4 regions of the Arhodomonas sp. SL1 genome follow, and region 4 is predicted to be linked to each of the others. Evidence: predicted binding sites of a transcription regulator. Region 4 holds the regulator's gene; each other region holds the start of a gene.
What was found. The regulator sigma-54, encoded in region 4, starts transcription at its own class of promoters, with help from an activator protein. The targets are predictions, from matches to a motif close to TGGCANGNTNCNTGCTT.
Positions count from the first base shown of each region.

Region 1 (7,740 bases), on a different contig from region 4:
CGGAGGGGGAGCCGATGTCCAGGCGTTCCGCCTCCTCCGGCGGACGGTCGCCGAAATGGACCTTGCCGTCCTCGTCCACCCAACGGTAGACCTCCGCGCCAATGGCCGCACCGGTAGCGAGGAGGAGAAGCAGCAGGAAGGGGATCGATATCCATCGGTACATACCCGCAATCTAAAGCGCCCGCGGCGCTTCGTCCAGCCACGGCGGATGCCCTACCACTACCGGTGCCCGGATGCCGGCCCGGCATCCGGGCACGGAGGACCTACACGCTGTAGTAGAGGTCGAACTCCATCGGGTGGGTGGTCATACGCAGCTGCTGGACCTCTTCCCCCTTGAGCTCGATGTAGGCGTCGATGACGTCGTCAGTGAACACACCGCCGGCGGTGAGGAAGGCGCGGTCGGTATCCAAGGCCGCCAGCGCCTCCTCGAAGGAGAACGCCACCTTGGGGATCTCGGCCTCCTCCTCGGCGGGGAGGTCGTAGAGGTCCTTATCCATGGCGTCGCCGGGATGGATCTTGTTCTGGATGCCATCGAGGCCCGCCATCAGCATCGCCGCAAAGGCCAGATAGGGGTTGGCGGTGCTATCGGGGAAGCGGATCTCGATCCGCCGCGCCTTGGGGCTCGATACCCAGGGGATGCGCACCGAGGCGGAGCGGTTGCGCGCGGAGTAGGCCAGCAGCACCGGGGCCTCAAAGCCGGGCACCAGGCGCTTGTAACTGTTGGTGGAGGCGTTGGCGAAGGCGTTGATGGCCTTGGCGTGCTTGATGACGCCACCGATGTAGTACAGCGCTGTCTCCGAGAGCCCACCGTACTGGTCACCGGCGAACAGGGCCTCGCCGGTCTTCCCAATGGACTGATGCACATGCATACCGCTGCCGTTGTCCCCCACGAGGGGCTTGGGCATGAAGGTGGCGGTCTTGCCGAAGGCATGGGCGACGTTATGGACCACGTACTTCAGGGTCTGGACCTCGTCCGCCTTCTTCACGAGGGTGTTGAACCGCGTGCCGATCTCGCACTGGCCGGCGGTAGCGACCTCATGGTGGTGGACCTCCACCGCCTGGCCCATTTCCTCCAGGGCCAGACACATGGCCGCACGCATGTCGTGGAGGCTGTCCACCGGCGGGACCGGGAAGTAGCCGCCCTTTACTCCCGGCCGATGGCCCATGTTGCCGTCGGTATAGACCCGCTCGGAGTTCCACTCCGCCTCCTGGGAGTCGATCTTATAGAAGCTACCGCTCATGCTCGCGCCCCAGCGGACGTCGTCGAACACGAAGAACTCGGGCTCCGGGCCGAATAGGGCCATATCGCCAACCCCGGTGGACTGCAGATAGGCCTCGGCGCGACGCGCGATGGAGCGGGGATCACGCTCATAGCCCTGCATGGTGCCGGGCTCGATGATGTCGCAGACCAAGTTGACCGTGGGTTCCTCGTAGAAGGGGTCGATGACCGCGGTCTCCGGGTCGGGCATCATGATCATGTCCGACTCGTTGATGCCCTTCCAGCCGGAGATGGAGGAGCCGTCGAACATCTTGCCCGACTCGAAGGTTTCCTCGTCCAGGGTCGACGCCGGGACGGTGACATGTTGTTGCTTGCCCTTGGTATCGGTAAAGCGGAAGTCCACAAACTTGATTTCGTTCTCTTCGATGAGCTTGAGGACATCCTCGGCGGTGCGGGACATGGGCTACCTCCGGATTGGTGGTTCGAAAACGGTTCACGGACCAGGAATACATATTCCGTGCCAGATTAAAAATAAACCGGAAAATCAATATAATATAAAAGTACCACCCAGGTATGCCCCGCGGCGGGACCCCAAACAGGGGCAGCGCGATTCAATGTGGTGCAATCCTGGGCACCAGTTGCACTAGTATAGTGCAAACGGGCCCTACGCTGCCCTGTCCCGGCGATCGTTCCCCACGGTATACTCTGCGATTTTCTCCCCCGGTCCGAGCCGGGCAATCCATGCCCCATTGGGATGGCGAGGCAATGATCACCTTTCAGCAGCTCATCCTGGAACTGCAGCGTTACTGGGCCCAACGCGGCTGCGTGGTCCTGCAGCCGCTGGACATGGAGGTGGGCGCGGGCACCTTCCACCCCGCGACGTTCCTGCGCTCCATCGGCCCGGAACCCTGGAACGCCGCCTATGTCCAGCCCTCGCGCCGGCCCACCGACGGCCGTTACGGTGAGAACCCCAACCGCCTGCAGCACTACTACCAGTTCCAGGTGGTGCTCAAGCCCTCGCCCCTGGACATCCAGGACCAGTACCTGGGTTCCCTCGAGGCGCTCGGCGTCGATCCGCTGGTCCACGACATCCGCTTCGTGGAAGACGACTGGGAATCGCCGACCCTGGGTGCATGGGGTCTCGGCTGGGAGGTTTGGCTTAACGGCATGGAGATCACCCAGTTCACCTATTTCCAGCAGGCCGGGGGCTTGGACTGCCGCCCGGTGACCGGGGAGATCACCTACGGGCTCGAGCGGATCGCGATGTACCTGCAGGACAAGGCCAGCGTCTATGACCTGGTCTGGACGGAGGGCCCGGCGGGCACGGTGACCTACGGCGACGTATTCCTGCAGAACGAGCGCGAGCAGTCCGCCTACAACTTCGAGCATGCGGATGTCGCCAGCCTCTTCCATTGGTTCGAGACCTGCGAGCGCGAAAGCATCCGCCTGTCGGAGGCCGGTCTGCCGCTGCCCGCCTACGAGCAGGCGCTGAAGGCCTCGCACACATTCAACCTCTTGGATGCCCGGCACGCCCTGTCGGTGACCGAGCGCCAGGCCTATATCCTGCGGGTCCGCAACCTGGCGCGCCGGGTCGCGGAGGGCTACTACGCCGCCCGCGAGGCCCTCGGGTTCCCCCTGATGGATAGCGCGAAGGACGAGACAGCATGAGCGAGACCCGCGACGACCTCCTTATCGAGCTCGGTACCGAAGAGCTGCCGCCTACCGCGCTGCGTGAGCTGATGACCAGCTTTGCCGAGGCCGTGGCCGACGGCCTGGACCAGGCCGGGATCAGCCGCGGAACGGCGCAGCCGTACGCCACCCCGCGACGGCTTGCCGTGCATATCCCGGAGGTGGCGCTACGCCAGCCGGACCGTGAGATAGAGCGCCTGGGACCGGCCGTTGCCGCCGCCTTCGACAGCGAAGGTGAACCGACACGGGCAGCGGAAGGGTTCGCGCGTTCCTGTGGCGTAGCCGTGGCGGAGCTTGTGCGCGTGGAAACGGAGAAGGGGGAACGGCTCGCCTACCGGGGCGTGGAGCCGGGCAGCGAAACCGCCGGCCTCCTGCCCGGGATCATCGGGCATGCCCTCAGCCGGCTACCCATCCCCAAACGGATGCGTTGGGGGGACAGCGACGAGACCTTCGTCCGCCCGGCCCACTGGCTGCTGATCAAGCTCGGCACCGAAGTGGTGCCCGCCCGGCTGCTGGAGCTCGATAGCGATACCTACAGCCGCGGCCACCGGTTCCACCACCCGGATCCCCTCGCCATCGCCCACCCCCGCGACTATGCGGACACACTCCGCGACCCCGGCCGGGTACTGGCGGACTTCGACCAGCGCCGGGAACACATCCGCTCCGGGGTTCTCGACGTGGCACGGGGCGATGGGGGTGAAGCGGTAATCCGCGAACCCCTGCTCGAGGAGGTGACCGCACTGGTGGAATGGCCGGTGGCCCTGAGCGGGGGCTTTGACGAGGATTTCCTGCGGGTGCCGGAGGAGGCGCTGATCTCCAGTATGGAGGGCCACCAACGTTATTTCCCGGTGCGCGGGCCGGATGGGCGATTAATGCCGCGTTTCGTCGCGGTGGCCAATATCGAGAGCCGCGACCCCCGTCAGGTGATCGCCGGTAACGAGCGTGTCATCCGCCCGCGGCTGGCGGACGCCGCCTTCTTCTGGGATCAGGATCGGCGGACACCGCTGGCGGAGCGTGTCGAGGGGCTGGCATCGGTAGTCTTTCAGAAGGCCCTCGGGACGCTATACGACAAGAGCGCCCGGGTAGCCGCGCTGGCCCGTCGCTTCGCCGGTGATTTTGGCATCGATACGGCCCTGGCCGAGCGTGCCGCCTGGCTGGCCAAGGCGGATCTGCTCACGGAAATGGTGGACGAGTTCCCGGATCTCCAGGGCGTGATGGGTCGCTACTACGCTCGAGAGGACGGTGAGCCGGAGGCGCTCTGCATGGCCCTCGACGAGGTCTACCGTCCCCGCTCCGCCGGTGATCACGTGGCGGCGACTCCCCTGGGCCAACTCCTCGCGGTCGCGGAGCGCGCCGATACGCTAGTGGGGATATTCGCCATCGGGAAGGCACCTCGCGGTGCCAAGGATCCCTTCGGACTCCGGCGCGCCGCCCTCGGACTCGCCCGTACCCTGCTGGAATCACAGCGGGATATCTCCCTGCGGGAGCTATTCGCCGCCGCTGCGGATAACCTGCCCGGCGGCCTCGATGGCGATGCCCAGGTGGGGCCGGTGATGGAGTTCACCGTCGAGCGACTACGTGCCTGGTACCTAGAGCAGGGATTACCAGCAGAGGTCTTCGCCGCGGTACGCGCGCTGCACGGGGACGACGGCCCCGTCGCCAGCGTCGTGGATTTCGATCGGCGAGTCATGGCCTGTCAGCGGTTCCTGGAACGCCCCGAAGCCGCCGGCCTCGCCGAGGCCAATAAACGGATCCGCAACATCCTACGCAAGGCCGGCATCCAAGGGGAGGCGGGGGTCCCGGACCCGCGCCTTCTCGAAAACCCCGAGGAGCACACCCTTCACGAGGCGCTGGGCAACGCACGGGACGCGGTGGAACGCTCGGTAGCAAGGGGTGATTACGACACAGCGCTGGAACATCTCGCCGGTCTCGCTGGCCCCGTGGACGCGTTTTTTGAGGGAGTGTTGGTGATGGCGGAGGATGAGCGGGTCCGGGATAACCGTTTGGCGCTGTTGCACCGCCTCGCCGACGCCTTCCTGGCGGTAGCAGACATCTCGGAACTGCCAGGGCGCAGCCATTCATGACGGGGCTGGTCATCCTCGATCGTGACGGGGTCATCAACGAGGACTCGGCGGATTTCATCCGCACTCCTCGGGACTGGGTGGCCCTGCCGGGGAGCCTCGAGGCGATAGCGCTGCTCAACCGAAGCGGCTTTGACGTGGTCGTCTGCACGAACCAGTCCGGGCTCGCGCGGGGGCTGATCGACCGCGAGAACCTCGAGGCGATCCACCGGCACATGCTAGCAGAGATCCGTGCCGCCGGCGGCGACGTGCGCGGCATCTTCGTGTGCCCCCACGGACCGGGCGACGACTGTGAATGTCGCAAACCCCGGCCCGGCCTACTGCAACAGGTGGCGCAGCGGCTCGGGCGTCCGGTGCTCGGTAGCTTCGTCATCGGCGACAGCCGCCGGGACCTGGAGGCGGCCCGCGCTGCGGGGGCGCGCCCGTTGCTGGTGCGCACCGGCAATGGGAGACGCACCGCGGCGGCACTGGCGGACGAGAGTATCCCGGTATTCGACGATCTCCTAGCAGCTGCCAAGGCAATCGCCGGCGGGGGGACACGGTGAGGCGAGGGAGTTGGTTTCGCGGCGTCTTGTTTCAGGCGGGATTCGTCGCGCTGGTGCTTCTGTGGGGCATCCCCAGTCTTTTTACGGCAGTGCTCCCCTATCGTTGGCGTTACTGGTTTATCAGCCGCTGGTGCGTCCTAGTCGAGCTATGGCTGCGCCTAAGCGCCGGCATCCGCCACCGAATCAAGGGCCAGGAGAACGCCCAGGGGCCGGCGGCGGTGGTAATGGCCAAGCACCAGAGCACCTGGGAGACCGTTACCTTGGTCCGCCTCTTCTACCCCCAGAGTTGGGTGGTGAAGCGCGAGCTCATCTGGGTTCCGGTGTTCGGCTGGGCGCTCGGACTGCTGCGCCCCATCGCCATAGACCGTGCCGCCGGCCGCAATGCGGTGCGCGAGGTGATTCGGCAGGGTCGAGAGCGCCTCGCCGCCGGGCGCTGGGTCGTGGTCTATCCGGAGGGCACACGGGTGCCCGCCGGGCATAAGGGTCGCTACCGCCTCGGCGGGGCGATACTCGCCTGCGAGGCGGGGGTACCCGTGGTGCCGGTGGCCCACAACGCCGGGGAACACTGGCCGCGTGACGGCCTGCGGATGATGCCGGGCGTGGTGGAGGCCGAGATCGGCGAGCCCATCCCAAGCGCTGGCAAAACCCCGGAGGCGCTGCTCGCGGAGGTAGAGGCCTGGATCGAGTCTCGTACGGCGGCGCTTTCCCGCAATGCCTACAGCGGCGAGCTCTACGAGCGGCCCAGGAAGCGACGCCGGAGATAAGTCCGATTAAACGTCCAAGTTACTGACTTGTAGGGCGTTCTTCTCAATGAAATCACGTCTCGGATCGACGTGATCGCCCATCAATGTGGTGAAGATCTCGTCTGCGGCGACCACATCCTCAATACGGACCTGCAGGAGGCGCCGGGTGCTCGGGTCCATAGTGGTCTCCCACAGCTGTTCCGGATTCATTTCGCCAAGGCCTTTGTAGCGCTGCACCGAGAGCCCACGCTTGGCCTCTTCCATCAACCAGTGCACCGCCTGTTCAAACCGGCTCACCGAGGTGCTGCGCTCGCCGCGGCGGACCTCCGCATCACTGTGCAGCAGACCTTCCAGCGCTGCGCTAAGGCCGCGCAGGGTCTCGTATTCCTGGGACAGGAAGAATTGGGCCGGGAAGGTGTATGGGTAGAGGATACCGTGCATGCGTTTGGTGATGACGGCATCCTGGAATCCACCATCGCTGCCGGTTCGAACTTGCACCCGGTATTCCGTGCCGGTCGGCTGGTTTTCGTTCACAGTGGCCGTCAGGCGCTCGAACCATTCACCGACAGTGGTGCCATCCCTGAGATCGTCCTCCCAAAGGGGCCGCAGGCTGGTCATGGCGCGGAGGATTGCCGGGTCACTGCGGCGTCCCAGGTGATCGATCATGTCCATGGTTCGAAAGTACTGCCGGATCAGGCGCCCGAGCGGCTCCGGGCCGATCTCTGGAGCGCCGCCACCGGGGGCGAGGCTGGCCTTGTCCAGCGCCAACGTAAGCAGGTATTCGGTAAGCTCTTGATCGTCCTTGACGTAATGCTCCTGCTTGCCACGCTTGACCTTGTACAGCGGCGGCTGGGCTATGTAGACATGGCCGCGCTCTACCAGCTGCGCCATCTGGCGATAGAAGAAGGTCAACAGCAGGGTCCGGATATGCGATCCGTCCACGTCCGCGTCGGTCATGATGATGATGCGGTGATAGCGCAGCTTATCCGGGTCGAATTCGTCCTTGCCGATACCACAGCCGAGGGCGGTGATCAGGGTTCCGACCTCCACCGAGGAGAGCATCTTGTCGAAACGCGCCTTCTCGACGTTAAGGATCTTCCCCTTCAACGGCAATATCGCCTGGGTGCGGCGGTCGCGGCCCTGCTTCGCGGAGCCCCCTGCGGAGTCGCCCTCGACGAGATAGATCTCGGAGTTCGCGGGGTCACGCTCTTGGCAATCGGCGAGCTTGCCGGGCAGGCCGGCGACGTCCAACGCACCCTTGCGGCGAGTCATTTCCCGGGCCCGGCGGGCGGCGTCCCGCGCCCGCGCGGCGTCGATCACCTTCTCGACGATGGCCCGCGCGTCATTGGGGTGCTCATAGAGGAAGTCATGCAGGGCCTCGGCCAGGGTGCTCTCCACCGGCCCCTTTACCTCTGAGGAGACGAGCTTGTCCTTGGTCTGGGAGGAGAACTTCGGGTCCGGGA
Region 1 is NZ_JBPODZ010000005.1:109,785-117,524, reverse strand. Features, by position in the region: gene ACQ754_RS09050 (DUF4124 domain-containing protein) at 1-163, opposite strand, end outside; gene glnA (glutamate--ammonia ligase) at 264-1,679, opposite strand; gene glyQ (glycine--tRNA ligase subunit alpha) at 1,985-2,887, shown strand; gene glyS (glycine--tRNA ligase subunit beta) at 2,884-4,992, shown strand; gene gmhB (D-glycero-beta-D-manno-heptose 1,7-bisphosphate 7-phosphatase) at 4,989-5,534, shown strand; gene ACQ754_RS09025 (lysophospholipid acyltransferase family protein) at 5,531-6,298, shown strand; gene gyrB (DNA topoisomerase (ATP-hydrolyzing) subunit B) at 6,305-7,740, opposite strand, start outside.
Region 1: glnA (glutamate--ammonia ligase) is a predicted target of sigma-54. The motif match lies at 1,726-1,742, and genes of this name have one in related genera.

Region 2 (7,740 bases), on a different contig from region 4:
CTCGGCGCGGAGCTCCGCGGTCTCACGGGCAGCGCGCAGCCACTGGGTCCAATAGCCCACGGCTTCCCGATCCCCGGCCTCCCAGGCGGCCATCAGGCGCAGGAGCACGGGCAGGTCCACCTTCGCGAGCACCCCCCACGACTGCCCGGCGAGCCAGTCCGCCAGCGATGGGGCGTCAGACACCCGGCCATCGGCCACCGCGGTCTCCAGTCCCGCCGAGTAGGCGTACGCCCCCACCGGCAGCGTGGGGCTGATGAGCTGCCACAAGCGCAGGGTCCGCTGCTCAGGCATGGTCGTGGTGGCGGTGATGGCCGTGGCCGTAGGCGCCGGCCTCCGGCTCGAAGGGGGCGGCCTCCACCGTGATCCGCATCCGCAGCCCGGCCATCATGGCGTCGAGGACGTGATCCTGACGGTAGCGCAGCCACCCGCGCCCCACTTGCAGCGGCACGTGGCGGTTGCCCAGGTGGTAGGCGGCCCGGGCCAGGGCCCAGGGGTCGTCACTGCGCACTGTGGTCACCGGCTCGGCGGCAGCGGTGACCCGCACCACCAGGCCATCCGCCGCCACCAGGCGGTCACCGTCGCGCAGCACCGTGCCACGGGGCAGATAGACCCCCGCTTCCCGGCCGTCGTCCAGGCGCGCCCGGAACCGGCTCTTCTGCCGGGTCTCGAACGGCAGCGTCAGCATGCCCTGCACCTCCGGGTGGTCCTCGCGCCGCTCGATGAGCTCGATCAAGGCCATTACTCCTTCATTACCCCGTCTGACGTTCAGAACAGGTAGTAGCGCTGGGCCAGGGGCAGCTCCCTGGCCGGCTCGCAGGTGAGCAGCTCGCCATCGGCACGGACCTCATAGGTCTGCGGATCCACCTCGATGCGCGGTTGCCAGTCATTGAGCTTCATGTCCGCCTTGCTCACGTTCCGACACCCGGCCACGGCCACGGCGCGCTTGGCGAGCCCCAAGCGGCTTGGAATGTCGTTGTCCAACGCGGCCTTGGAAAGGAAGGTCACCGACGTCTCGGCAACCGCCCCGCCGAAGGCGCCGAACATGTAGCGGTAGTGCACCGGCTGCGGCGTCGGGATGGAGGCGTTGGGGTCCCCCATGGGGGCAGCGGCGATCATGCCGCCCTTGACGATCACGCCGGGCTTGGCGCCGAAGAACGCTGGCTTCCAGAGCACCAGATCCGCGAGCTTGCCCACCTCGATGGAGCCCACCTCCTGGGCCATGCCATGGGCGAGCGCCGGGTTGATGGTGTACTTGGCGATATAGCGCTTGGCGCGGTGGTTGTCGTTGCGCTGCGAGTCCTCCGGCAGCGCACCGAGTTGCACCTTCATCTTGTGCGCGGTCTGCCAGGTCCGGCTGATCACCTCCCCCACCCGGCCCATGGCCTGGGAGTCCGAGGCGATGATGGAGAACGCGCCGCGGTCGTGGAAGATGTCCTCGGCGGCGATGGTCTCCCGCCGGATACGCGACTCGGCGAAGGCCACGTCCTCGGGGATCCCTGGGTCCAGGTGATGGCAGACCATCAGCATGTCCAGGTGCTCGTCGATGGTGTTCACCGTGTAGGGCCGCGTCGGATTGGTGGAGGACGGCAGCACGTTGGCCTCGCCGGCGGCCTTGATGATGTCCGGGGCGTGACCGCCGCCGGCGCCCTCGGTGTGGTAGGTGTGGATGGTGCGGCCCTTGAACGCGGTGATGGTGTCCTCGACGAAGCCGGACTCGTTCAAGGTGTCAGTGTGGATGGCCACCTGTACGTCGTGCTCCTCGGCAACGGAAAGGCAGTTGTCGATGGCCGCCGGAGTGGTCCCCCAGTCCTCATGGAGCTTGAGCCCAAAGGCCCCGGCCTCGATCTGCTCGCGCAGCGGCTCCGGCAGGCTGCCGTTGCCCTTACCGTAGAAGGCGAGGTTCATGGGGAAGGCGTCGGCGGCCTGGAGCATGCGGCCAATGTTCCAGGGACCGGGGGTGCAGGTGGTGGCGTTGGTGCCGGTAGCCGGGCCAGTGCCGCCGCCGAACATGGTGGTGAGCCCGGACATCAGCGCCTCTTCCACCAGCTGCGGGCAGACGAAGTGCACGTGGGCGTCCAGGCCCCCGGCGGTGACGATGCTGCCCTCGGCGGCCAGCGCCTCGGTGCCCGGGCCGAGGATGATATCCACGTCCGGCTGGGTGTCCGGGTTGCCCGCCTTGCCGATGCCGGCGATGCGGCCGTTCTTGATACCGATATCGGCCTTGACGATCCCCCAGTAGTCGAGGATCAGTGCGTTGGTGATGACCAGGTCCATCACCTCGTCACAGCTGCGCTGGCTTTGGCCCATACCATCGCGGATTACCTTGCCTCCGCCGAACTTCACCTCGTCGCCGTAGCTGGTGAAATCCCTCTCCACTTCAATGAAGAGCTCGGTATCCCCGAGGCGGACACGATCGCCGGTGGTGGGGCCGTACATCTGGGCATAGGCACTGCGTTCTATGTGGCTCATTGCAGATCCCCCATTACGGCCCCACGGAAACCGATCACCCGCCGCGCACCGGCGTAGGCGACCAGCTGCACAGTGCGTGACTGCCCGGGCTCGAAGCGCACCGCTGTCCCCGCCGGGATGTCGAGCCGGAAGCCGTAGGCCTGGGAACGGTCGAAATCCAGCGCCGGATTCGCCTCATGGAAGTGATAGTGGGAGCCCACCTGTACCGGGCGGTCGCCGGTGTTGGCCACCGTCAGGGTCCGCAGCTCCCGGCCGGCGTTGAGCTCGATCCCGCCGGCGGCGGGGATGATCTCACCTGGGTTCATGACTGTTTCGCCTCCCTCGTCCTGCTGCCGGTGAAAGGGCACGCATGGCCTTGCCGAACCGGCACGCGGGGGTCTCGTGTTCGTGCTCAGCTGATGGGGTCGTGGACGGTCACCAGCTTGGTGCCGTCAGGAAAGGTGGCCTCCACCTGCACCTCGCGAAGCATCTCCGGGATACCGTCCATCACCTGCTCGCGGCCGAGCAGGCGCGTCCCCTCGCTCATCAGCTCGGCGACGCTGCGCCCATCCCGGGCCCCCTCGACGATGGCGTTGGCGATATAGGCCATCGCCTCGGGGTAATTGAGCCGCACCCCCCGGGCGAGGCGGCGCTCCGCCACGATGGCCGCGGTAGCCAGCATCAGCTTGTCCTTTTCCCGTGGTGTCAGCTCCACCGTTCATGTCCTCCAGATCCGGGGCTCGTGGGGATCACGGCCCAACAGCCGGGGGCGCAGGACGGCCCATGCCGCCCGCAGGAGACGCGCCCCGGCCTCGGCGTTCGTCCCGAGCCAACGCAATACCAACAGCTCGTCCAGCCGAGTGACCCCGGCGCGGGCCGCCGTGGGGATCACGCCCCGGACAGCGGCCACCGCCTCATCATCGGCACCAGTGGCCAGCAGGAAGCCGCTCGCGGACGCGCCATTGAGCCCCCACGGCGCGCGTAGCAAGTCGCTGCCCGCGGCATAATCGCTGCGTTCGTGGAGCAACGGCACCCCATCGCGATGCAGCTGCATCCAGGCATCGAAACGGCCGCTGCGGAAGGGTGCGGCCGCGGCCGGACGCCCGAGGCAGGTGAGCTCCCAGCCGATGAAACGCGCGCCCGCCTCCAACTCCACGAGCAGGTTCGCCTCGACCTGGGCACCGTCGAAGACGATCTGCTCCAGGGGCAGCCACTCCAGGGTGGCGCCGGCGGCTACCCGCAGGCTCTGGCGCTGGCAGGCCACCGGCCCCGCACTGCGATAGAACTTCGTGGCACCCGGTGTCGTGATCAGCGCATGCGCGCCCGGGTTCACGTCCACCGTGGTATTCAGCCGATCGCCGCCCACCACCCCGCCCGGGGGATGGACGATGTAGCTGTGGCAGACGCCCGGCTCCGGGTGAAAGGCCTTCTGCACGCGAAGGGGCCCCGAATGCCGCCGGTGCGTCGGCACCGTACGCCCGCCCAGGGGGCCGAAGCCGAGCTCCAGGGACGCACGCCAGCCAGGGCTTTCCGCAACGGCTGCACTCATCCGATCAGGCCGGCGACGGCAAGGGTGCCCACGACGGCGGTCCCGGCACCGGCGATGCGCAGGCCGGTGGCCACGGGCAGGCTGGCGCGCCCGAGTGCACCCAGGGCCACACCGAGGGCATGCAGCACCGCGGTGGCCAACAGCATGCCCGCCCCATAGCCGGCCCAATCGACGGCGGCGCCGGCCTCGACGCCGTGGGCGTGACCGTGGGCCATCGCGGCGGCGACCACCAGCGCCGGCCCCGCCAGGCCGGGTAACCGCCGATACACGGCCACCGCTGCCCCGAGGACTATCAGGGACGCGGCGATGCCCCATTCCGCCAGCGGCGAGGCGCCGGTGGCATGGCCGAGCACTGCGCCGAGCGCCATGCCGCACACGAATATCAGCGGCAGTAGCCATGGCCGCGTATTCCGGATCGCCGCCACCACACCCACGGCGAGCATGGCCAGCAGGTGATCGACACCGGTCCAGGGGTGGGCAAAGCCCGCTGCGAAACCGGCCACACCGTCACCGCTGTGCGCGGCGACCATAGGCGTCCACAACAGTATCGGCAGAAAGGGAAGCGTCCGGTACGCCATTTTCGGGGTCCCTGCTACGAATGGATTCGCCAAACGTGGCGTGCACGATCCGTACCAGTGTCCGGGAAACAGGGATACCCCCGCGAAGGGGACGGTGATTGCCGCGTTCTGGTGCAATCGGCGCACCAGGAGCGGGCACGCCGGGCTGACCGCCACCCGCGGCAGTAAACCCGCCATGGGCTACGGTCGTAAGGCGCCCGCGCACCCACCTCCAGGACAGGGGATTGAACAATGGGATTATGGCGGCTGGTGCGAGACCTGGACGGCCAGCACTGCGGGTGCATCGTGGGTTGCAAGCCGTACTGCGCCAGTGGCACCTACATCAACCGCATGGGCAACACCTGGCGGCCAATGCCGCTAGCAACGGAAACAGGCTACCAGTAGGGCATAGGTCACTCCACGAAGGGCACCCCGGCGCGGCTCTCCGGCGATAGGCGCGCGAGACAATCGTCGCGATCACCCTCTGCGTCGGCGCAGGCAAGCACGCCATTGAGGAGGACACGGCCGATCTCCGCGCAGGTGAGCTCGCTCATCGCGAAGACCTTGACGCTTGTCTTGCCCGCCGCCAGCGGCGCGGTATCCACAGCCAAGCGCTTCGCGATGATCCCCTCCTGGCCAAACATCACCAGATCCAGGCGGAGCGTCTCGAAGGTAATATCAGTGCCGTTCTCGAGCACGAGATAGGCCCGGCAGTCGGCGCCGTCCGCCTCCAGCTTGTTGAGCTCGACGGTCGCCCTCCCCTCCTGTGCCAGCAGCAGCGCGGGCCAGGATAGGAGCAGGGGGAGCATGAGGGCGGGCAGGGAAACGAAACGGGACATAAGCGGGCTCCTTGATCACTAACGCAGCGAAAAACGTACCGGCACCACGAGCTCGAAGCGTTCGCGGCCGGTGCCTTCCGGAAGGGCGGGGAATGGCGCGGCGCGCTGAATCATGGCCTCGACCTCCCGATCGAGGACGGCATGCCCCGAGCCCTGCTCGATTTCGTAGTCCATCACCCGGCCCTCATGATCGAGGACAATACGCACCTCGGTCACCCCTTCCTGGCGCCGCAGCCGGGCCCGACGGGGATATCTCTTGCTCCGTTCCAGCGCATCGCGCAGCGAGGCCAGATAGTCGTCACCGATCGCCGCGGCCCCGCCGGCCCCGCTCTGGCCCTCCTGGGAACGGGCTTCATCGCCACTGCCGCCTTCCCCGCTAGCACCCGATTCCGGTTCGTTTTCAGCCGACGAGGCATCTGCCACGGCCTTCTCGGCGGTATCGCCGACTTCGTCCTCGGGCTCGGTCTGGTTTTCCGTCTCCGTGGCATCGGCCGCGCCGGTCTGCTCCGGTTCGGTCACCGCCGTTTCCGTCGGCTCTGCCTCAGGCTCGGTTACCTCTGGCTCGGTTGACCCGGTCTCCATCGGCTCTGCCTCGGACCCCGTCTCCTCAAGCGCCTCGGGTTCGGCTTCCACCGCCTCCGAGTCGGGCTCCGTCTCTATCGGTTCCGCTGCGGTCACCTCTTCCGGCTCGGTCTCCGCGGTCTCAACGGCTTCCGATGGCGACTCCGGTTCGAGCTCGGGCACGGATTCCGTCACTGCGGCCGGTGCCCCGTCCACCTCCGCTTCGGCTTCGGCCTCCACCGACCGGGCCACCGTCGTCTCCCCCGGCCGCTGCTCTGCCGGCACTACCGGCGAGACCTCCGGCCCTGTGACCGCCTCCGGCTCGGCCGTGTCCACGGCGCGGGCCTGGGTCGGGGTTTCCACCGCTGCAGGCGGCCGAGTTTCCTCCGGTTGAACCGGCGTTTCGGTGGCCTCCGGCCTCATAGGAGTATCCGCGGCTACCGCCGCGGTCTCCGTCTGCGCCGCCTCGCGGGGGGAATCGCCGCTCCGGGCATCCGGGGACGCCTCCGCAGCACCACGCTCAGGGGCGCCACCGGCACTCCCGAGGGCCAGCTCAATGCCAGCGCCCCCGCCACCACCGCCACCGGCAGCCGGCGCCCGCCACAGCACCGCCACGGCCGCCGCGGTGTGCAGGAGCAGCGCCCCCACCAGCGCGAGCAGCCACTGTCGTCGTGTCGGCCCCATCAGCGCTCCGGCACCGTCAGCAACTGGAGGCGCTCGACGCCGGCGTCGCGTAGGCGTTCCATGACACCCACCACAGCGGTGGCCTCGGCCCGGGCATCGGCCTTCAGCCGCACCCGCGCCCCTTCGGTCTCCGCGAGCCGGCGATCCATTGCCGCCTCCAGCCCCGCCGGGTCCATCTCTTCGCCGTCCACCGCGAGGCGGCCATCGGCACCGACGAGCACCAGCACGTCCTCGGGTTCCGCCCGCCCCTCGCTTGCTGATTCCGCCGGATCGACGCGGAAGGCATCGGTGGCGCTCAGCTGGCCGGCAATCATGAAAAAGATCAACAGCAGGAAGACCACATTGATGAGCGGCAGGATGCGCTCGTCCTCGTTGCGCGGCCGCGCCTGCTGCTCGAAGGGGCGCTGCTCACTGTGCACGCTGAGGCCCCCCGATCATGGAGAGATCGCGCACCCCGGTCCCGGCGAGACGATCGAGGACGTCCACCGCCTCCTGCAGGGTTACGCCGCGCGCGGGCCGTACCAGCACCCGGGTATCCGGCGCCTCCGCGAGCCGGGCCTCCACCCGCGCCACCAGCGCCTCGCCGGAAACCGGGGCGCCGCCCAGGCGCAATCCCTCCGGGCGCACCTCCACGAGCAGCGCACCCTCCAAGCTCCCGGCAGCACCGGCCTGCCGCGGCGCGGACAGGTCGATGGCACGCCAGTCGAGGAAGCTCGAGGCCAGCATGAAGAACACCAGCAGGATGAACACGACATCGATGAGCGGGGTGAGACTGACCAGCGGCCGCCGCCGGCGTGCCGCACTAGCGGCCAGGGGCGGCGGCGCGGAGGCGGGCCGGCTCATGGGACTCCTCCTCGGCGGACTCCGGCAACTCCGTGAGGTCCTCGGTGAATACCTGGGTGACGACGTCGTCCATACGATGAGCCAGGCGCTCGACCCGACGCTCGAGCCAGTTCAGCAAAGCCACCACGGGGATCGCCACCGCAAGGCCGACGGCCGTGGTGAGCAGCGCCTCCCAAATACCCCCGGACAACACGGAGGGGTCCACGCGATTACCGGCGAGCTCGAGTTGACGGAAGGCCTCGATCATCCCGAGCACCGT
Region 2 is NZ_JBPODZ010000004.1:5,569-13,308, reverse strand. Features, by position in the region: gene ACQ754_RS07125 (urease accessory protein UreF) at 1-291, opposite strand, end outside; gene ureE (urease accessory protein UreE) at 284-733, opposite strand; gene ureC (urease subunit alpha) at 766-2,469, opposite strand; gene ACQ754_RS07110 (urease subunit beta) at 2,466-2,774, opposite strand; gene ACQ754_RS07105 (urease subunit gamma) at 2,861-3,163, opposite strand; gene ACQ754_RS07100 (urease accessory protein UreD) at 3,167-3,997, opposite strand; gene ACQ754_RS07095 (HupE/UreJ family protein) at 3,994-4,575, opposite strand; gene ACQ754_RS07090 (Tat pathway signal sequence domain protein) at 4,968-5,393, opposite strand; gene ACQ754_RS07085 (TonB family protein) at 5,412-6,638, opposite strand; gene ACQ754_RS07080 (ExbD/TolR family protein) at 6,638-7,057, opposite strand; gene ACQ754_RS07075 (ExbD/TolR family protein) at 7,047-7,481, opposite strand; gene ACQ754_RS07070 (MotA/TolQ/ExbB proton channel family protein) at 7,441-7,740, opposite strand, start outside.
Region 2: ACQ754_RS07095 (HupE/UreJ family protein) is a predicted target of sigma-54. The motif match lies at 4,616-4,632, and genes of this name have one in related genera.

Region 3 (7,740 bases), on a different contig from region 4:
CCAGCGCCTGGGATGCCTTCATGGAGAACCCGCACTGCGGAAACTGCGGGGTGCCCTTCATGTACAGGATGATCGGATTGCTTTCCACCTGCTCGCGGATGGTGCCCTGGATATCGCTCATAACCTACTTCCTCGCGTGCCCGTGAACGGGTCAGTATCGTATGTCAGCCACATCTTATCGCTACGGCCGGGCCCAAATACACCGATCGGGCGCGGGGTTTTCCGCCCGCCCGCCGGTGCCCCTACATCGATGCCTCTCCCAAGTGCCGCGGAAATCCGTTATCCTGCGGCGGCATGGAAAATGACCATTTGACCGAAACAACGTTCCGTTCGCTAGGGCTCCACGAGTCCCTGCTCCTGGGCCTCGACGAGGCCGGATTCAGCCACTGCATGCCCATCCAGGAGTCCACCCTACCGCTGGCGCTGAAGGGCCGCGACGTGGCCGGCCAGGCCCAGACCGGCACCGGCAAGTCCGCCGCCTTCCTGCTGGCCACCATGCACTACCTGATGACCACGCCGGTGGCCGCGGACAAGACCGGCCCGTGGGCGGTGATCCTCGCCCCGACCCGGGAGCTGGCGTTGCAGATCCACCGGGACGCCGAGAAGCTCGGCTACTTCACCGGTATGGAGTTCGCCTGCATCTACGGCGGCACCGGCTACGAGAAGCAGCGCCGGCGCCTCGAGGAAGGGGTGGACATCCTCATCGGCACCCCGGGGCGGATCATCGACTTCTACAAGCAGCGGGTGTTCACCCTGGACAACGTGGAGGTCGCCGTCCTCGACGAGGCCGATCGCATGTTCGACATGGGTTTCATCTCCGATATCCGCTTCCTGCTGCGACGGATGCCGCCCCCGGAGAAGCGCATCAACATGCTCTTCTCGGCGACGTTGTCCCAACGGGTCAAGGAGCTGGCCTGGGAGCACATGAACGACCCGGATACCGTGGAGATCGAGCCCGAGCAGATCACCGCGGAGAAGGTCAACCAGAAGCTCTACCACGTGGAGAACAACCAGAAGATCGGGCTGCTGCTGGGGGTGCTGCGCAGCAAGGACGTGACCCGGACCATGGTCTTCGTCAACACCAAGCGCACCGCCGACCGGGTCACCGGCTATCTGCTGGGCAATGACATCAACACCGCCGTGCTCTCCGGGGATATCCCCCAGAAAAAGCGCGAGGAACTGCTCAGCGCCTTCCAGAAGGGCGAGCTGCCGGTGCTGGTGGCCACCGACGTCGCCGCCCGCGGCCTGCATATCCCCGGCGTCTCCCACGTGATCAACTACGACCTGCCCCAGGACGCCGAGGACTACGTCCACCGCATCGGGCGTACCGCGCGGGCGGGGGAGAAGGGCGACGCCATCAGCTTCGCCTGCGAGAGCTACGTCTACTCGCTACCCGACATCGAGGCCTTCATCGATCAGAAGATCCCCTCGGAGCTGGCCCCGCCGGAGCTCATCGTCGAGGACATCAAGCCCGCCAAACGGGTACAGAATCAGCGCCGCAGCGGTCCGCCGCGCAATGGCGGACGTGGCGGCGGCCGGCGGCGCAGTGGCGGCAACCGCCCCACGGCACCGCAGGGCTGAAACGGAGGGCGAAGCAGTGAGCGAGAAGAGCCTGCTCGCCGAGAGCGAGTTCCCGGTGCGCTGGGGTGATCAGGACGCCCTGGGCCACGTGAACAACACCGTGTACTTCCGCTATTTCGAGCAGGTGCGCATCGACTGGATGCACCAGGTGGGCATCGGCGAGGGCGTCGGCGCGGGCACCGCCACCGGCCCCGTGCTCGTAAACGCCTACTGCGAGTTCCGCCGCTCCATCGTCTACCCGGCCACCGTGCGCGTGCGCATGCTCGCCACCCCGCCGCGGCGCAGCAGCGTGGAGACCTTCTACGAGATCCGCGACGGCGCCGATGCGGAGGTGCTCTACGCCAGCGGCACCGCCCTCATGGTCTGGGTGGACCACCACGCGGGCCACTCCATCCCCATCCCCGAGGCGATCCGCACACTGCTCCCCGCGGCGGAATGAACTTCCTCGCCCACGCCTGGCTCGCCGGCGATGACGATGCGCTGCTCGCCGGGAACCTGATGGGCGATTTCGTCCGGGGCCGCCCGGACCCAGAACTACCGGCCGGCGTCCGCGCGGGCATCCATATGCACCGGCGGGTGGACTGCTTCACCGACGACCATCCCGTGGTCCGCCGGGCACGGCGCCGGTTCCCACCGCACCGCCGTCGCGCCGCAGGCATCATCCTAGACATGGTGTTCGACCATTTCCTGGCCCGCGACTGGGTACGCCTGCATCCCGAGCCCCTGTCGCAGTTCACCGCGCGGGCGTATGCCGCCCTGGAGGCACGGCACGGCCTGCTGCCGCCGCGGCTGGCCCGTCTCCTCCCACAGATGCGGGCCGATGACTGGCTGGCCTCCTATGCCTGCCTGGACAACACGGTGATGGCCCTGGAGCGTATGTCGACGCGCCTGCCCCGGCGCCCGGAGCTGCTCCGGGGCACCGGCGAGGACCTCGCCGCCCTCTATCCCGCGCTGGAGAGGGATTTCCGCGCCTTCCTGCCGGCCCTGGAAGCCTTCGGCGAGCACCAACGCCGGCGGCGCACCCACGGCTAATCCGCGGGCGAGCCCTCGAGCTTGCGGTACAGGGTCTGTCGCCCGATCCCAAGGATCTCGGCGGCGCGGCGCTTGTTGCCGCCCACCGCCTGCATCACGGCGCGGACGTGCTCGCGCTCCACCTCCGCAAGGGGGCGCAGGATAGCGGGCCCACTCTCCCCTTCCCCGGAATCTCGCCCCGCATGGCGCAGCAGCCGCGGGGGCAGGTCCTCCCGGCGGATTCTGCCGTCGCGGCTGAGGGTGACCGCCCGCTCCATGGTGTTGGCGAGCTCGCGGACATTGCCCGGGAACGGGTAGCGGGCCAGCAGCGCCACCACCTCGGGGGCCAGCTCCGGCGTATCGCGGCCGAGTGCCCCGGCGAAGCGGGCGGCAAAGCGGGCGGTGAGCAGATCCAGGTCGTCGCCGCGCTCGCGTAGCGGTGGCACCTCGATCCGGAAGGTCTCCAGACGGTAGAAGAGATCCTCACGGAAGGTGCCGTCGGCCACCGCCGCCTCCAGGTCCGCGTTGGTGGCCGCCACCACACGCACATCCACCTGCTCCTCGTGCTCGGCGCCCACGGGGCGGAAGCGGCCGTCTTCCAGCACCCGGAGCAGCTTGGCCTGGAGGGGGGCCGGCATCTCCCCGATCTCGTCGAGGAAGAGGGTGCCGCCGTCGGCGGCCCGAAACAGCCCCTCCCGGGCCCGCTGTGCCCCCGTGAAGGCACCGCGGACGTGGCCGAAGAACTCGCTCTCGAGCAGATCCGCCGGCACCCCGGCGCAGTTGACGGCGACGAAGGGCCCCTCCGAGCGGCCACTCTCGGCGTGCAGCGCCCGGGCCACCAGTTCCTTGCCGGTACCGCTCTCCCCGGTGATCAGCACCGAGGCCCCCACGGCGGCGATGCGGCGGATCACGTCAAACAGCGAGAGCATCGCGTCGCTGCGGCCGATCATGCCGTGGAAATCCGAGCCCTCGCGCGCCGCGGCCTCCATCTCCGAGACCCGGCGCAGCAACCGGCGGTGGGCCAGCGCCTTTTCCACGCTGACCAGCAAATGATCGAAATCCAGCGGCTTGGTCAGGAAGTCGTCGGCGCCGCGCTTGAGCGCGTCCACGGCCTGGCGGATGCTGCCGAAGGCGGTGATGGCGACGAAGGCGACCAACGCGCCATCCTCACTGGCGCGGACCCGCTCGAGCAACCCCATCCCGTCCTCTCCAGGGAGCCGCAGGTCGCTGACCACCAAATCGACGCCGCCGGTGGCCAGTCGCTGCCGGGCCGCCTCGGCGCTGGCCACGGACTCCGCCGCCAGCCCCGCTTCGGCGAGCTCGTCGACGATCAGTCCGGCCAGCGCGGCATCGTCCTCCACCACGAGCACCCGAGCGCCGTCGCCACTCATGCCCCCTCCTCGCTGGCTGCCGGGATCTCGAGCACCACCCGGGCACCGCCGAGCCATCCGGGATCCTCGAAGGCCACGGCACCGCCATGGGCCTCGGCGATGCCATGGACCACCGAGAGCCCGAGACCGGCCCCCTCCCCGGTGGGCCGCGTCGAGTAGAAGGGCTCGAAACAGCGCCCCCAGAGGGCCTCCGCGACCCCGGGGCCATCGTCCTCGATGGCGAACCGCACCTTCCCCTCCCCCGCGGTCACAGAGGCCAGGACCCGCGAGCCGGCATGGTCGGCGGCGTTGCCGAGGAGATAGCCCAGGGCCTGCTCGATCTGACTGGCATCACCGCTCACCCGCGGCGCCGCTTCGTCGGCGCAATCCTGCCGCTCGAATACGAGACCGAGGTGCCGCTCCCGTGCCTGCTGCAGGGCGCGCTCGAGGATCGGCCCGGCGGCAAGGTCGCGACGCCGCGGTGGGGTGTGCCGCGCGAACGCCATGAGCTGCTCGAGGATATCGCTCATGTGACCCACCTGCTCGCGGATGCGGGCGGTGGCCTGCAGGGTGGTTTCTTCATCGCTGCGACGGCTCAGGCGCTGGGCGGTGCCATCGACGACGCTGAGCGGCGTACCCAGCTCGTGGGCCACACCGGCGGCGAATTCCCCCACCACGGCAAGCCGGCGCGACTCCTTCAGGTCGTCGCGCAGGCTCGCCTCCACCGCCTGTCGGTGGGCCACCTCCCGCTCGTTGCGGCGCAGGGCATCGAGCATTCCGTTGACACTGTCGGCGATCCGGCGCAGCTCCAGCGGTCCGGAGGCCACGAGCCGGTGGTCGCGCTCGCCGGCGGCGACCCGGCGCAGACCCTCGAGGAGCCGCTCCACTGGGCGCACCACCACCTGACGATAGCCCAGGAGTATCACGCTGAGCAGCAGCAGGGCGAACCCGCCGATACCGACTGCGCCCCAGACCCGGATCCGCTCGAGGACGTCCTGCATCTCGCTGCGCTGGCGAGTGATCTGCAGCAAGGCCTCGAAACGGCCACCGCGGCCGACCAGGGGCACGAAATAGGCATACACCGGCTCGCCGGCACTGCGGGCATAGCCCTCCCAGTGGACGCGGCTGCGGCGGGCGGCATCGAAGGCCTGCGCCGGCAGCATCCGCTCGGCACCGCGTCCCGCGCCGGCGAGGACCTCGCCGTCGGCGCCGATGACATGGGCCCCGTAGACGCGGCCGAAGGCGAAGGCGGAGTCCAGGGCCTCCTGCAAGGCCCCTTCGCGGTCCCGGCCCAGCGCCCGCGTCAGCGGCGGTTCCAGTGCCCGGGCGATGAGCTGGATATCCTCGCGCAGCCGCCGCTCCGCCGCCTCCTCGACCAGGCTGAGGCTTACGGCCCCGCCGGCGGCCACCAGGGCCACGACGGGTAGCAGCACCATCACCAGCACTGCGCCCCGCAGACCCATGCGTGGGTGTCTCATAGCGATACACCTGTCCCGTTCTGAGCCATACGACCACGGGGGAGACGGTACGGTTCACGGCATCGAAGCCCCCACTGGCCAGCGCATGCCGATGCTGGCATGAGCCATGCAAAGGACAGTAACGGGTAACGACCCGACAGTCATTCGACGCACGAACGCAATGAGGTGATCATGCGACTCAATACCAAGCTCCTTTCCGCCGCCGCTCTCGCCGCATTCCTCGCCGGCGGGTCCGTCCACGCCCAGAACGAGAACCAGCAGGCCGCCGAGCCGGTGAATGACGCCCAGCTGGAGCGCTTCAGCGAGGCCATGGGCGAGATCCAGGAGATCCGCCAGGACTACTCCGGTCAGCTCGAGGGCGTGCAGGACCAGGAGAAGGCCCGCGAGCTTCAGCAGCAGGCCAACGAGGAGATGGTACAGGCGGTGGAGGACACCGGCATGTCCGTGGAGGAGTACAACAACATCTCCCAGCAGCTGCGCCAGAATCCGGAGCTCGCCGAGCGGCTGCAGCAGATGATGGAGTGACCCACGCCGCCGGGGCCGCCCGCCGGCTCCGGCTTCCCTTCCCCTGCCTGCGGCGTCCTTGATGACGAACCACCGGGAGACACTTCCATGAAGGGAGCCTCTGTCGGCGCGCTGGCCCTCGCCTTACCCCCGGCACCGCCCTGCCGACGAGCACTGGTCGCAGATGAACGACAGCGCCCGGGAACGGACTCGCGATCCCTACGCCGAGCTTGCGGACCCCGACGAGGGCGCGTAGGCACGCGAGGGGCCATGTCAGCGGCGCCGGCGTTGCTCTAGACTGTGGCCTTCCCAAACCACGAACCCACTGGAGAGACATGCGATACCGGAATGCTTGGATCGGCCTCGTTGTCCTGCTCGGCCTCGGCCTCGGGGTCGCGCAGGCCCAGGACGAAGGCGGCTTTCTCAACGGCAGCGACAGCGGCGACACCGGAGGCGCCGCGGACGACGATTTCCTGAGCCCCGCAGAGGACGGCGCGGCGGACGGCGGTACGCCCGGCCAGGACGGCATGGCCACGCCACAACGACAGGTCGACCCGGAGGACGTGGAGCGTTTCGACGACTGGGGCGTGCGTTGCGGCCTCGGCGAGCAGGGCCCGCGGGGCGGCTGCGAGATGTTCCAGGGCGTGACCCGTAGTGACAACGACGAGCTGGTCATGCGGGTTGCGGTCGCCTACCCGCCGCGGGAGCAGATCGACGCGCCGGTAGCGGTGTTCCAGCTACCCCTGGGGATCCACCTGCCCTCGGGGGTACAAATGCAGGTCGACGACAACGAGCCCGTGCGCTTTCCCGTCCAGGTCTGCTTCCAGGCAGGCTGCCGCGCCGACATCCCACTGGAGGACGAGCTCCTCAACCAGATGAAACGCGGCACCGAGGCGACAGTGACCATCCGCGGGCCGCGCGGGGAGATCGAGCTGCCACTATCGATGATGGGCTTCACCGCGGCCCTGGATCGGATCAGCTCGTAAACCGTGCCTTGCCCGGCCCCGCCGGGCGGCACGTCCCTGTTACACATCGCTGACGGAACGGGTACCATACGCCGCGTTCCGGTAACAGCGGGTGTGACCATGCCCCCGAACTTCTTCAGCCAGCTCTTCGGCAAGTCACCGGTCAGCCCCCTGCAACGGCACATGGCCGAGGTGAGCGCCTGCGTCGAGGAGCTGGTGCCCTTCTTCGAGACGGTGCGGCGTGAGGACTGGGAGGCGGCCGAGGCCCATCAGGCACGCATCGCCCGGCTCGAGAGCGATGCCGACCGCCTCAAGCACGAGCTGCGCCTACAGCTGCCCAAGGGGCTGATGCTGCCGGTGGCGCGGCGGGACCTCCTGGAGGTCCTGACCATGCAGGACAAGGTAGCCAACCGCGCCAAGGACATCTCCGGGCTCATCCTCGGCCGCCGCATGAGCTTTCCTGAGGCCATCGCCGAACCCATGGCCGCCTTCATACAGCGCGCCGTGGACACCACCCGCCAGGCCCGCAAGGCCATCGAAGAGCTCGACGAGCTCTTCGAAACCGGCTTCCGGGGCCACGAGGTGGATATCGTCAACGGCATGCTCACCGAGCTCGACCGCATCGAGAGCGACACCGACCGCCTGCAGGTAACCATCCGACAGGAGCTGTTCAAGCTCGAGGATGAGCTGCCTCCCGTGCACGTGATGTTTCTCTACCGGATCATCGACTGGATCGGCAGCCTCGCCGACCGTGCCCAGCGCGTAGGTAGCCGCCTGCAACTGATGCTCGCACGCTGACCACCCACCTTCCGGGCGCCGAGGGTTCCATGG
Region 3 is NZ_JBPODZ010000009.1:79,052-86,791, forward strand. Features, by position in the region: gene grxD (Grx4 family monothiol glutaredoxin) at 1-121, opposite strand, end outside; gene ACQ754_RS13095 (DEAD/DEAH box helicase) at 310-1,581, shown strand; gene ACQ754_RS13100 (acyl-CoA thioesterase) at 1,598-2,020, shown strand; gene ACQ754_RS13105 (ACP phosphodiesterase) at 2,017-2,613, shown strand; gene ACQ754_RS13110 (sigma-54-dependent transcriptional regulator) at 2,610-3,983, opposite strand; gene ACQ754_RS13115 (ATP-binding protein) at 3,980-5,440, opposite strand; gene ACQ754_RS13120 (DUF4168 domain-containing protein) at 5,612-5,965, shown strand; gene ACQ754_RS13125 (invasion associated locus B family protein) at 6,280-6,930, shown strand; gene ACQ754_RS13130 (TIGR00153 family protein) at 7,030-7,707, shown strand; gene ACQ754_RS13135 (inorganic phosphate transporter) at 7,737-7,740, shown strand, end outside.
Region 3: ACQ754_RS13120 (DUF4168 domain-containing protein) is a predicted target of sigma-54. The motif match lies at 5,536-5,552, and genes of this name have one in related genera.

Region 4 (7,740 bases):
TCGCAGAAGGCGCTGTCGCTGAACATCTCCGCGAGGGTGGCGAGGATCCGGAGGTGCTCGTCGGTGGAGTGCTCCGGGACCAGCAGGGCGAACAGCAGATCCACCGGCTGACGGTCGATGGCGTCGAAGTCCACGCCGCTATCCAGGTTGAGCACGGCGGCCACCGGGGCCTCGAGGCCGGCGATCCTTGCATGGGGCAGGGCCACGCCCCGCCCGAGGCCGGTGCTTCCCAGGCGTTCCCGGCCGATCAGGCTCTCGAAGATGCTGCGGCTACCCGGTTTCTCCGGGTCCTGGTCGAGCAGCTCGGCGAGCAGCTCGAGGCTGCGCTTCTTGCTGGTGGCATGCGCCCCGAAGCGTACCCGTTCGGGGGAGAGCAGTGCGGCAATGTTCATGGTGCCCCGACCTGAACTGGCAGTGTCCGAGATCCCGTGTGCGGTACCGCAGGCCGGGGGCCTGGATTCCGCACACGGGCGTTCGACGGGGCCGGCTATGCGCCGGCGCCGTTCATTCCTCTTCCAGCGCCTGACTCACCGGCCCGTCGGTGCGGTGATGGTCGGCGCGTTTCTCTTTGTGTTTGACCACCTGGCGATCGAGTTTATCCGTGAGCGCATCGATCGCCGCGTACATGTCCTCATGGACGGCCTCGGCGAAGATCCGCGCCCCGCTCAGCACCAGCGTGGCCTCCGCCTTGTGGGTGAGCTTCTCCACGGTGAGTATCACGTGCACATCGACCACATTGTCGAAGTGGCGCTCGAGCTTGTCGAACTTGCCCTTTACATAGTCCCGCAGCGAGTCGGTCACTTCGATATGGTGCCCGGTGATGTCGATCTGCATAGTGCCTCCTTGGGTCTCAGGCAAGGCGCTTTCGCTCCGTGGACGAAGCGATGGACATGGCCTCGCGGTATTTCGCCACCGTGCGGCGGGCGACATTGATGCCCTCATCCTGCAGGATGCTGGCGATACGGCTGTCACTGAGCGGACGCCGGGCGTCCTCCCCGGCGATCAGCCGGCGTATGCGGGCGCGGATGGCGGTGGCTGAGCACTCGCCCCCGTCGTTGGTCTGCACGTGGGAGGAGAAGAAGTACTTGAACTCGAAGGTGCCGCGGGGGGTGTGCATGTACTTCTGGTTGGTGATCCGGGAGATGGTGGACTCGTGCATCTCCACCGCCTCGGCCACTTCCCGTAGCACCAGCGGCTGCATGTGCTCCTCACCGTGCTCGAGGAAGTCGTGCTGGTGGTCGACGATGAAGCGCGCCACCCGCACCAGGGTATCGTTGCGCGAGCGCAGGCTCTTGACCAGCCACCGCGCCTCCTGGAGATGCTCGCGCATCAGGCGGTTGTCCGGGCTGCGATCGGCACGCCGCACCAGGGACGCGTACTCGGCGTTGATGCGTACCCGGGGAAGGGCATCGGGGTTGATCTCCACCTGCCAGCGGCCATCCTCCGCGCGAACGAAGACGTCCGGAATGACATAATCGACCTGCTGGCTACCGTAGCGCAGCCCCGGGTGCGGGTCGAGCCCTTGGATGAGCCCTAGCACCGCGGCCAGCGCCTCGTCGCCGAGGCCGGTACGCCGCTTCAGCCGCGCCGTCTGCCGGCTCGCCAGCAGCTCCAGATGCTCGCCCACGACGGCCATGGCCTCGTCCCGCCAAGGGGTCTCGGCCGGCATCTGCTCGAGCTGCAGGAGCAGGCACTCGGCGGGATCCCGGGCCGCGACGCCGGCGGGGTCGAAGCGCTGGACCAGGAGGAGCACGGCCTCGATCTCGCCGCTGGTCACCTGCCAGTCGGCGGGCAGGGCAGTCACCAGCTCGGCGGGGTCGGCGGCGAGGTAACCGTCCTCGCGGATCGCGTCGATGATGGCCTCGGCGATGGCGAGCTCCCGTGGGGGCAGGTCGCTCATGCGGGCCTGCCAGAGCAGGTGATCGCGCAGGCTCTCGGTGCCAGGGGCCGGGCCCGCGGCCTCGCGTTCGTCCTGCTCGGGGTCCCCCCGGCTCCACACGGTGGCACCGTCGTAGATGTCGTCCCAGGCGCTGTCCACCGGCAGATCCTCGCCGAGGCTCCGCGCGTCGGGCTCGTCGTCGGCCCGCGTCTGTCCGGCCTCGTTGGGCTCCGCTGCCTGCGCCTCGTTGTCCCCCTCGCTGTCGTCACGCTCGCCGTACGGGTCATGGAGGGCCTCCTCGGTGGCGGCCTCCTCGCCGTCCTCGGCGGCCTCGAGCATGAGGTTGGATTCCAGCGCCTGCTGGATCTCCGCGCGCAGCTCCAGCGTCGGCAGCTGCAGCAGCCGGATGGCCTGCTGTAGCTGCGGCGTCATGGTCAGTTGCTGGCCGAGACGGAGCTGGAGCGATTGTTTCATTGCCGCGTGTAGTACCCCCCGTTACCCGTCATCATAGTGCAATGCAATACCAGCGGTCACAGGCGGAAATCGGTGCCGAGATAGACCCGCTGTACCTGCTCGTCGGCGAGCACCGACTCCGCCTCGCCCTCGGCGATGACCGCCCCCGCGTTCAGGATATAGGCCCGGTGGACGATGCCCAGCGTTTCGCGGACGTTGTGATCGGTGATCAGTACCCCGATGCCCCGCCCGGCCAGGTGACGGATGATCTCGCGGATGTCGTGCACCGAGATGGGGTCGACGCCGGCGAAGGGCTCGTCGAGCAGCATCACCCGGGGCCGGGCGGCCAGGGCGCGGGCGATTTCCACGCGCCGGCGCTCGCCGCCGGAGAGACTGATCCCGCTCTGCTCGCGGAGGTGTCCGATGCTGAGCTCCTCGAGCAGGGCCTCCAGCTCCGCCGTCCGCCCTTGCCGGTCCAGGTCCCGCCGGAGCTCCAGCACGCCGAGGATGTTATCGGCGACGCTGAGCTTGCGGAACACGGAGGCCTCCTGGGGCAGGTAGCCGAGCCCCAGGCGCGCGCGCCGGTGCATGGGCAGCGCGCCGATCTCGCGGCCATCGAGGAGGATGCGACCCGCATCGGCCCGGATCAGCCCCACGATCATGTAGAAGCAGGTGGTCTTGCCGGCGCCGTTCGGGCCGAGCAGGCCGACGATCTCCCCGGGCCCCACCGACAGAGCGGCGTCGGAGACCACCTGCCGGCCGCGATAGCGCTTGCTCAGGGCGCTGGCCTGGAGCTGACCGGCGGCGTCGCTCATTGGCCCTCGTCTTGCCCTTCGCCGTCGGGGTGCAGGGTGACCTCCACCCGGCGCTCGCTGCTGCTGTCGGCCTCCACACGGTCCGCGGCGATGTCGTAGCGCACGGTCTCGCCCCGGAACTCATCGCGACCGCGTTGCAGGTAGGCGCCGCCGGAGAGGTTGATGCGTTCCGGTGGGCCGGCGTGGTAGATCATCTCCGGTGCCTCGGCGTGGACGGGATCGCCGCCGTCACCGCGCTGGTCGCGGAAGGTGGCCGGGGTGCCCTCCACCTCGATCCGTCCCACGCCGCCGCCGTCGGCGCGGTAGACGCGGAGCTCGTCGCCGGTGATCCGCATCGCCCCCCGGGTGACCTCCACGTTGCCGCGGTAGGTGCTGACGCCGGCCGCGTTGTCCAGCTCACCCTGGTCGGCGCTCAGGTGCAGGGCACCGGCGCTGTCCTGCTCGGCCGCGGTGGCGGAGCCGCTGGCGAGGCCGAGGCCCGCCAGCAGGGCGAGGATCGCCAGCGTGCCACCGAGCGCCTCAGTTCGTCCCGTTCGTGTCATGGTGTCCCCTCACATTCGCCAGCAGTTCGACCCGTTGCTCGTCCAGCCAGGCCCGTGCCCCCCGGCCCTCGAGCCGGCTGTCCGGTGACTCCAGCGTGACCGGCCGCTCCGTCTCTGCATAGTCCCGGGCGGGCTCGAGCCGCAGCACCTCGGTGGACAGGCGCAACGGCCGCGGCGGATCCCGGTGCAGTACCACCGAGCCGGTGAGCTCCAGCAGCCGGGTGCCATCGGGTAGCGGCGTCAGTTCGGCCTGTTCGGCGCGCCCCTGCCAGGCGTGTGCGTCGCCGTCCGCTTCCCGCCGCCAGCGTGGCGACTGCATCTGCCAGCGGTCATCCGCGGGGAAGTAGGCCCCTCGGTCCGCCTCGAGCCGGAATTCCGGCCGCCCCGCGGTGTCGGTGCTGCGGATCTCTACCGCCGTGGCGTAGTAGCGGGCCTGCGGCTCGCGCACTGGCGGTGCCGCGCCCGGCGGCCCCGTCTCCACCCCGCCGAAGGACAACCATACCAGCAGCGCCATGAGCCCGGCCGCCACCAGCGGGAAGGCGATCCGATTGCGCTCAATCATGGCCGTCCATCAGCCCCTGCAGCAGCCCGCCGGCGGCGAGCACCAGCTCGCAGACCTCCCGGACCGCGCCGTTTCCGCCCCTGCGGGCGGTGACCCAGTGGGCCCGGCGCCGTACCCGCGGGTGGGCGTCCGCCACCGCCACCGCCAGGCCACAGCGTGCCATGGCCGCCAGGTCTACCAGGTCGTCACCGACGAAGGCGCAGGCCGCCGGCGGGAGCTCGAGCTCGGTCGCCAGCGCGGTGATCTCCGCGCCCTTGTCGCGTACGCCCTGGCGGAGCTGGCTGATCCCGAGCTCCCGGGCCCGCTCCGCTACGGCCGTGGAGCGTCGGGCGGTCACGATGGCGGTGGCGATGCCCGCCTCGTGTAACAGGGCGAGACCCTTGCCGTCGTGGATATGGAAGCGCTTGAAGGCCTCGCCGTCGCCGGCCATGTAGACGGCGCCGTCGGTGAGCACACCATCCACGTCCAGGGCGAGCAGCCGGATACCGGCGGCCCGCTCGACCACACCGGCCTCCGGGGCGGCGCAGTAGGCGTCGCGGAAGGCGTCCATCAGACCACGCCCGCGCGCAGCAGGTCGTGCATGTTCAGTGCGCCCACCAGCCGCAGCTCCTCGTCGACGACCGGAAGCGCCGAGATCCCGTGGGATTCCATCAGCGCCAGCGCCTCCGCAGCGAGGCGCTCGCGGGTGATGGTGTGGCCCCCGGGGGTCATCACCTCGCGGATGGGGGTGCGGTGGACGTCGACCTCCCGATCCAGGGCGCGGCGCAGGTCGCCGTCGGTGAACACGCCGATGAGCCGTTCGCCGTCATCGACCACGGCGGTCATCCCCAGGCCCTGGTTGGTCATCTCCACCAGCGCGTCCGCCAGCGGGGTCTGCGCCTGCACCCTCGGGGTGCGGGTGCCGGTATGCATGATGTCCTCGATGCGCAGCAGCAGCCGCCGGCCCAGGCGCCCGCCCGGGTGCGAACGGGCGAAGTCCTCCCGGGTGAAGCCGCGGGCGTCCAGCAGCGCCACCGCCAGGGCGTCGCCCATCACCAGGGTGGCGGTGGTGCTCGCCGTGGGCGCGAGGCCCAGCGGGCAGGCCTCCTCGGCGACGCTGACGTCGATGTGGACATCGGCGGTGCGCGCCAGGGTCGATTCCGGCCGCCCGGTGAGCGCGATCAGGGGCACGGACAGGCGCTTGATCAGCGGCAGGATGGTGGTGATCTCGTCGGTCTCCCCCGAGTTGGACAGGGCCAGGACCACATCGCGGGCGGTGATCATGCCCAGGTCGCCGTGGCTCGCCTCACCGGGATGGACGAAGAACGCCGGCGTGCCGGTGCTCGCCAGGGTGGCGGCGATCTTGCCCCCGATGTGGCCCGACTTGCCCATCCCCAGCACCACCACGCGGCCCTCGCAGGCGAGCATGTAGCGGCAGGCGCGGGCGAAGCCGGCGTCCAGCCGGCCGGCCAGGGCCTGTACCGCGGTGGCCTCGACCTCGATGACCGCGAGGCCCAGGCGCCGGAGGTCATCGTCGCGGATTGCGGGGGTGGTGGCTTCATTCATCGCTCATGCCTCACTCATATAGAGTAGCCCCTGAAAGCCCAGGTACGCAGCCAGCAGCAGGGCGCCCTCGAGGCGGTTGATATGGCCGTGGCCGAAACGCGACAGCGCCATGGCGGCGAAAACCACCGTGATCCCCGCCATCACCGGAAAGTCACGGATCAGGGTGAGCCGGTCGATGGCCAGGGGGTTGATGATGCCGGCGAGCCCCATGACCCCGAGCAGGTTGAACATATTGGAGCCGATGACATTGCCGATGGCGATGTCGTACTCCCCCTTGCGCGCGCCCGCGAGGCTCGCCGCGAACTCCGGGAGACTGGTGCCCAGGGCGACGATGGTCAGGCCGATGACCAGGTCGCTGACCCCCATGGCCTCGGCGACGTTCACCGCCGCCCAGACCAGGGCCCGCGAACTGGCGAGTAGCACCACCAGGCCCACCACCAGCCAGAGCAGGCTGCGGCCCAGGGGCAGGTCCGTGGGGATCTCGCTCTCGAACTCCCCCACCAGCACGTCCGCGTCCCCGCCGCGTCCCTGCAGGCCCATCCATATCAGCAGCGCACCCATGCCGGCGACCAGTACGGCGCCCTCCCAGAGGGAGAGCCAGCCGTCGAGGACGAAGACGTAGGCGACCCCCATGATCACCAGCAGCAGCGGGATCTCCCGGCGCAGCAGGCTGGAGCGGACCTGCAGGGGTATCAGCAGCGCGGTGGCGCCGAGGATCAGGCCGATGTTGGTGATGTTGGAGCCGATGGCGTTGCCCACCGCCAGCCCGGGGCTGCCCTCCCAGGCGGCGATGGCGGAGACCAGCATCTCCGGCGCCGAGGTCCCGATCCCCACCACAGTCAGCCCGATGATCAGTGTCGGGATGCCCAGGGCCCGTGCGGTGCCGGAGGCGCCGAGGACGAAGCGGTCGGCGCTCCAGGTCAGGGCGATGAAGCCGACGACGATGGTGGTCAGGTATAGGAGCATCGATGACGTTGCCCGTCCGCACTGAGAGCGCGACATGATACGGAGGGTCCCGCGGCTTCGCCAGGAAACCCGCCGTTGTGGCGGGCGTTTGACTGCCCCCTCGGCGTCGCGGATACTGCGGCGCTTGTCGACCCAGGCAGCGCACCATGACCGAGGACGCCGAGTCCCTGATCGATATCCGGGATCTGCATTTCTTCCGGGGTGATCGACCCATCTTCTCCGGCGTGGACATCCGTGTCCGCCGCGGGGAGGTCACCGCCATCATGGGCCCCAGCGGTACGGGCAAGACCACGCTGCTGCGGCTCATCGGCGGCCAGCTCCGGCCTGACCGCGGGGAGGTGCGAGTGGCCGGGGAGGCGGTGCCGCGACTGTCCCAGCGCCGGCTGTACGCGCTGCGCCGGCGCATGGGCATGCTCTTCCAGGCGGGGGGGCTGTTCACGGACCTCAACTGCTTCGACAACGTGGCCTTCCCGCTGCGCGAGCACACCCGGCTGTCCCGGTCGCTGATCCGGCAGCTGGTGCTGCTGAAGCTGGAGGCGGTGGGTCTGCGCGGCGCGCGGGGGCTCTTCCCCGCCGAGCTCTCCGGCGGCATGGCGCGCCGGGTGGCGCTGGCGCGGGCTATTGCCCTCGACCCGGAGCTGGTGCTCTACGACGAGCCTTTCTCCGGGCAGGATCCCATCTCCATGGGGGTGTTGGTGAAACTGATCCGCGAGCTCAACGACGCCCTGGGGCTGACCAGCGTGGTGGTCTCCCATGACGTCAAGGAGACCGCCGCCATCGCCGACTACATCTACGTGCTCGCCGACGGTGTAGTGGTGGCGGAGGGGACGCCCGAGGCGCTGCGTGCCTCCGATTCCCCCTGGGTGCGCCAGTTCATGGACGCCCGCCCGGACGGGCCGGTGCCGTTTCACTACCCCGGGCCGTCGCTGGCCAGCGATGCCTTCGGCGGGGACCGGTCGTGATCGAGGCCGTCCGCCA
Region 4 is NZ_JBPODZ010000006.1:10,210-17,949, forward strand. Features, by position in the region: gene ptsN (PTS IIA-like nitrogen regulatory protein PtsN) at 1-392, opposite strand, end outside; gene hpf (ribosome hibernation-promoting factor, HPF/YfiA family) at 505-834, opposite strand; gene ACQ754_RS09875 (RNA polymerase factor sigma-54) at 851-2,353, opposite strand; gene lptB (LPS export ABC transporter ATP-binding protein) at 2,410-3,147, opposite strand; gene lptA (lipopolysaccharide transport periplasmic protein LptA) at 3,144-3,689, opposite strand; gene lptC (LPS export ABC transporter periplasmic protein LptC) at 3,667-4,251, opposite strand; gene ACQ754_RS09895 (KdsC family phosphatase) at 4,244-4,801, opposite strand; gene ACQ754_RS09900 (KpsF/GutQ family sugar-phosphate isomerase) at 4,801-5,796, opposite strand; gene ACQ754_RS09905 (calcium/sodium antiporter) at 5,800-6,762, opposite strand; gene ACQ754_RS09910 (ABC transporter ATP-binding protein) at 6,909-7,724, shown strand; gene mlaE (lipid asymmetry maintenance ABC transporter permease subunit MlaE) at 7,721-7,740, shown strand, end outside.